Regions from separate parts of the Flavisolibacter tropicus genome, predicted to be linked through region 2. Evidence: riboswitches for the same ligand, from Rfam matches in the RefSeq annotation. Region 2 holds a riboswitch; the other holds the start of a gene.
What was found. Region 2 has a riboswitch for cobalamin ahead of SY85_RS20390 (TonB-dependent receptor plug domain-containing protein). Riboswitches for the same ligand answer to the same signal wherever they lie in the genome.
Positions count from the first base shown of each region.

Region 1: another riboswitch for cobalamin. It lies ahead of SY85_RS19475 (ribonucleoside-diphosphate reductase small subunit); the one in region 2 lies ahead of SY85_RS20390 (TonB-dependent receptor plug domain-containing protein).

Region 1 covers NZ_CP011390.1:4,556,043-4,559,202, forward strand. The annotation lists gene SY85_RS19465 (glycoside hydrolase family 9 protein) at 1-642, shown strand, start outside; gene SY85_RS19470 (VOC family protein) at 799-1,197, shown strand; cobalamin riboswitch at 1,407-1,595, shown strand; gene SY85_RS19475 (ribonucleoside-diphosphate reductase small subunit) at 1,705-2,676, shown strand; gene SY85_RS19480 (ribonucleoside-diphosphate reductase subunit alpha) at 2,823-3,160, shown strand, end outside.
Region 2 covers NZ_CP011390.1:4,758,867-4,762,026, reverse strand. The annotation lists gene SY85_RS20395 (APC family permease) at 1-1,102, opposite strand, end outside; cobalamin riboswitch at 1,696-1,892, shown strand; gene SY85_RS20390 (TonB-dependent receptor plug domain-containing protein) at 1,994-3,160, shown strand, end outside.

The DNA of each region.
Region 1 (3,160 bases), 200 kb from region 2:
AATATTATTAAGGTAGGAAGTAAATCAATAAAGGTTGATTATGCAGCCAGCGGCTTATTGGCTTTTCAAAAAGGAACCGCTGTTACCAGCAGCAGCACTACACAATTAAAGTTTTGGATATACAATGCCAGTAAAAATGGTATTCGTATCTATACAGAGTCCACTACTGGTGCAAAAAGTGCAGATGTATACCTGAAGACGGCTAGTAATAAATGGGAAGAAGTAGTAGTAAGTATGAGCCAGTTGGGTAATCCGGCAACGATTAAAAAAGTGGTGATTGGCAACAACTCAAAGCAAACCGGCACCATGTACTTTGATCAAATACAACTGACAAGTACTGCAGCCACTGCTCGAGCTGTTGAAAGTAATACTAATGAAACCGCTCCATCTCCTACACCATGGACAGTATACCCAAATCCTGCCAAGGATCAAGTAGTTATTCAACTTCAAACGTCTTCGGCTTCCTGGCGGTTACTATTCATCAGTGATAATACAGGTAAGGTGGTTTACAAACAGCGTGTTCACTTGTTGGAAGGTGCAAACAAATGGCTGCAAGCACTACCAAAATTGACCCCAGGTATTTATACCATCAGCATTAATGACGGTCAAACTTTGTATACGAAAGCAATAGTTATTCAATAAACGAAGGTTAGTTAAAAAGTAGAATTCAGCAATGCGTTCCTTTCAGTGCTATTGACCTTGAGCGCCATCCTTCCACTAGAGAGCCCCGGCCATTTGGTTGGGGCTTTGTTTTCTTAAAGTGGTACATTCAAGCTAAAACAATTAGGCCAATAAGTAATGAACCAACGAATAGCCCATATAGCCCTGGTGGTGAATGACTATGATGAAGCCATTCAGTTTTATACCGAAAAGCTGCATTTCACATTAATAGAAGATACGCCTTTGAGTGAAACAAAGCGATGGGTGTTAGTGGCCCCAAAAGGAGATACTACATGCTGTTTGCTGTTGGCGAAAGCCGCCAGTGAAGAACAAAAAAGCCGTGTGGGCAACCAAACTGGTGGACGGGTGTTCATGTTTTTATATACGGACAACTTTCAACGCGATTATCAGAACCTGCTGGATCATCAAATTAAAATCGTACGGCAGCCTTCGATGGAAGAATATGGCACAGTGGCTGTATTCGAAGATCTGTACGGTAATCTTTGGGATTTGATTGAGCCAATCGATCGCAAGTAGATGCTATAAAGAAAATAGGCATGTGATTTCTTTGAATAATTGGCTGAAGCAATTTAAGCAGTTGATTATGGAATCGATCATAATAGTTCCCTTAGCTGCTTTGTCCTAAATCAAATGTTTATCTATCTATAAAGTCTTGTGCCACAAGCGCTCAGAGGTTTTCAACATAGGGTGCATAACATCTGCTGCCGTTTTACGATTTCTGTTTTTCTTTTGTAGGGCATATCGGTTTCTACGCTTAACGCAAAGAATGAAAAGGGAATCAGGTGTAAATCCTGAGCTATCCCCGTAGCTGTAAGCTCCTTTACTTGTTTAATCTCCATGCCACTGTTGAAAAAAACGGGAAGGCCTTAAACAAGGGAGTAAGTCAGAAGACCTGCCGGTATCAAGTATTAAGTAACTACGCTTTCGGAGGAAAGGCATGGTACTGGTAGTTTATGCCTTTACCGGCTTTACTCTCGGCACTATACTATTCACCCGCAGGTAAAATGCTCCAATTATTTTACTATGCAACACAACAATGAAATTCTGTTGAAAGAAAACAAAGACCGCTTTGTTATTCTTCCTATCAATTATCCCAAGGTATGGGAGCACTACAAACGCCATGAAGCCAGTTTTTGGACCGCTGAAGAAATTGATCTTAGCAGTGATCTGAAAGACTGGGCGGCACTCAATGACGGAGAACGCCATTTTATATCGCACGTACTGGCTTTTTTTGCCGCCAGCGATGGTATTGTTAATGAAAATCTGGCCGTGAACTTCATGAGTGAAGTACAGTTGCCAGAAGCCCGCTGCTTCTATGGCTTCCAGATCATGATGGAAAACATTCATAGCGAAACCTATGCATTGCTCATTGATACCTACATTAAAGACCCGCAAGAAAAGCACAAACTCTTTCATGCTATAGATACGGTGCCCGCTGTAGCAAAGAAAGCAGAATGGGCGCTACGCTGGATCGAGAATGGCACGTTTGCCCAGCGATTGGTAGCCTTTGCAGCTGTCGAAGGCATCTTCTTCAGTGGTAGCTTTTGTTCCATTTTCTGGTTAAAGAAAAGAGGCTTGATGCCCGGACTAACCTTCAGCAATGAACTGATCAGCAGAGATGAAGGGTTGCACTGCGAATTTGCTTGTTTACTCTATAGTATGCTTTCCAACAAACTGCCAGAAGAAGAAGTAAAAGCTATCATTGGTGATGCTGTTACTATTGAAAAGGAGTTTATTACAGAAGCCTTGCCTGTGGACCTGATTGGTATGAATGCAAAGTTGATGCAGCAATACATAGAGTTTGTGGCAGACAGATGGCTAACCGAATTGGGGTATTCAAAGATCTTCCACACAGCTAACCCTTTTGATTTTATGGAAATGATTTCCCTGCAGGGCAAGACTAATTTCTTTGAGAAGCGCGTTGGTGATTATCAAAAGGCTGGAGTTATGGCTAACAAAGATGCACAGGTATTCTCCACTGATGATGATTTCTAATACGATTAGTTGTATCAAGGTCTGCCACGGTTACCAAGCAGTTTGCAAACAAGTAGTCACAGCTAAAAACCGTGGCAGACCTCAACGCTATCAACTCTATGGTGAATACAAAAACTATTTTTAAACAGCTTCTAAAAGATTAAATCATGTTCGTTATAAAAAGAAATGGTAAGAGCGAGTCGGTAAAGTTTGATAAGGTTACTGCCAGAATCGAAAAACTATCTTATGTTTTAAGTTCATTGGTAAACATACACGAGGTGGCAAAGAAAACAATTGAAGGAATCTATGATGGTGTTCCTACTACACAGCTGGATAATCTGGCTGCTGAAACGGCCGCTTCGTTAACCACCATACATCCCGATTATGCACGGTTGGCATCGCGCATTGCTATTAGCAATTTGCATAAGAACACCACCAAGCGTTTTTCTGCTACCATGCGTAAACTGCATCAATATACCGATGCCACTACCGGAAAGAAAATGCC
Region 2 (3,160 bases):
ATGTGGCCATACCAATACAATCCAGAAAAATGGTAAAGCCTAATATCTTATCAAAAGTCTTAGCGAAAAACAGCACAATAATTCCAATGGCGGCAAATGCAGTTAAGCTAATGGTGAGCACATCTTTCTGTTCATTCTTCTTCTTAAAGGCAGGAGGCAAAATACCATCCGTACTCATAGCATACATCACGCGCGGATTGCTTAACAGCAATACATTCACATAGGCCAGTACAGCAATGAACAAAAGAATAGAAGCCACATACCTACCGGTAGGACCAAACATTTGTTCGGCTACAATAGAAGCAATGCCTCTAGAGGTTTTTAAATTCTCAAAACCAATGGCTTTATAGTAAGCAAAGCTTACCGCCAGGTACAAGGTGATAATCAAGATGATACCAATAAAAATACCACGTGGAATGGTACGTCTTGGATTCTCAACTTCGTCTCCAAAATTGATGGTCTGCTGATAGCCTCCATAAGTAAACGAAACAGCAATCAAGGCCACTCCAAACGATTTGATGTAATCGCTCCAGCTATAGGTAGTCGTTACAGCAACGGCCGATGCCGGTGTATCCTTCCCAATGGTAAAGAACAAAGAGCTGATCAACAGTACCAGCATCAAGATCTTGATGATCATGAGTACATTTTGTGTCTTGGCACTCATACGCAGCCCCATTAGGTTAATACCATAAAAGATAAGAATGGGGATCATTGCAATCATTGCCTTGGTAGTAGCCGTAGGCTCCACATCAAAAATCACCTGCGAAATATATTCACTACCAATTAGGGCCACACCCGACATAGAGGCGGCATTGGAAATGAGAATGATACAGTTAATGGCAAAGGCTATGGATGGATGATAACACTCGGCAAATACCTTATAGTAACCACCTGTTACCGGAAAGCGCGACCCTATCTCGGCATAGGTCAATGCACCACACAAAGCCACCAAGCCACCGGCCACCCAGGCAAAGAAAAATACGCCCGGTGTAATAGCTGCACTGGCGGCATCAGAAGCAGTGCGGAAGATGCCCATACCGATTACCAGACCCACTACAATCATCGTCAGGTCGAACAGACCCAGTTTTGGTTTTGTACTCATGCGCTGAAGTTAGGAGAAAAGCTAGGAATTTGGAGCATTCGTCATATGTGAATACTAATAAAGGGTTTCGCACAGAGAAAAAGAGAATAGCTGCGAGCTATGAACTGTGAGAAGAAGTCCACGGTCCACAGACGACAGGCCACAGAAAGAAAGTCAATGGTCAGTAGTCAATAGTCATTGGCCAGCCGCACGCCCCCGGCCCCTAAAGGGGAGGGCCTGCGCACAGGTGTCCCGCAGATGGCGCCGATCGGCGCAGAAGGGGAACCACAGAGACAGGAAGGGACACAGAGGCTTTTAAGAAGGAATGGATTGAAGAACAAGCCCTCCACTTAAGGGGTGATTTTTTATTTACCGCCTCCATTAATAATCAATCATTATTCATTTCTAATCATTGATTATTGAGCGTTGAGCATTTCCTTTCTTGTTCCTTGTTTCTTGCCCCTTGTGCCTTTTCTCCACTTCTTCATTCATTATTCCTTGTTCCTTGTTCGATATTCTCCTCCTTTTCTCCTGTCCTCTGTGCGAAACCTTTCCCCACGCCCCTGCACCACTCTCAAACAAAAAGATTTGGCTTCATCACGTTCTTACCTATACATTTGCGCCCAGAAATTGGTTGATCCGCCTCAGGCGAATCATTAAAAGGGAAGTCCGGTGTAATTCCGGCGCTATCCCCGTAGCTGTAAACTCCTTTAGAGTTGTTGTACTACAATGTCACTGTCTGCTTCTGGCAGATGGGAAGACGAGCAACAACGGAGCAAGCCAGAAGACCTGCCACTTTCCATAAAACCATTTACGCTTTCGGGTGAAAAGCAGGAAATGTCAGGCTGCAACAGCGCTTTACACTTCTACCTTATTCTTTTCCGAAAGCAGTCACAAAGAATTTTAACCGTAATGAGAAAAGTTTTTGCTGTGGCTGCATTAATTACCAGCAGCCAACTCATGGCCCAAGCCGACACCACTGGGCACACTTTAAACGAAGTAGTAGTAACCGCTAACAAGTACCCTAACAAAACATCTTTGACAGGTAAAGTAGTTACAATTATCAGCCGTCAGGACATTGAGCGTGCAGGCGGTCGCGACCTATCACAACTGATTACAGAACAAGGCGGCATTTACATTAATGGCGCCAATAGCAACGCTGCTAAAGATAAAAGTATTTATGTCCGCGGTGGCCGTGTAGAGCACACCCTTATCACTATTGATGGTGTACCTGTTTATGATGCATCTGGTATTGGCAGCAACTTCGACATCCGCCAGATCTCCATTGACCAGGTAGAACGTGTAGAGATATTGAAAGGCAGCCAAAGCACACTCTATGGAAGCGATGCCATTGCCGGTGTGATCAACATCATCACACGCAAAAGTGGCACAAAGCCTTTCGGTGGCTATGGTGCTTTCAATTATGGAAGCTTCAACACATTGCATGCTAATGTTGGCTTGAATGGCAAGCAGAAACAATTTGATTATTCAATAGGCTACAGCTATTCTAACACAGATGGCATCTCTGAAGCAGAACAGCCAACATCAGCAACAAAAACCTTTGATAAAGACGGTTTGAAGCAGCACGCTTTTCAGGCTAACCTTCGTATACAAGCCAATAGCATACTTGTTGTAAAACCTTATGTCCGCTATTCTAAGAACAAAGGTGGTTACGATGCCGGCGGCTTTACCGATGGCGAGAACTATTTCTATACAGTAGAAAACCTGCAAGCTGGTGTCCGCAATGAATTGAAACTGGGGGCCTCCAAATTAAATGTGCTTTATAACTATAACAAGGTAGACCGTGGCTATCAGCAACCTACTACGGCCTCTTCCTATAAGGCCAATGAGCATTATGCAGAAGCCTTTGCCGTTATTCCATTTAACAAACTAACACTAACAAGTGGTATAGATTTCCGTAGCTCTAATACAGATCAAATATCAGGTTCTGTATGGGTGCCAAACTTAAGCAGCGATAGTGTACATCATAATCAATTAGGTGCTTATGCTTCGTTGAACTTTAATTCTGGAAACGGGTTCAATCTAGAAGGCGGTGGCCGATTCAATCATCACTCTGAA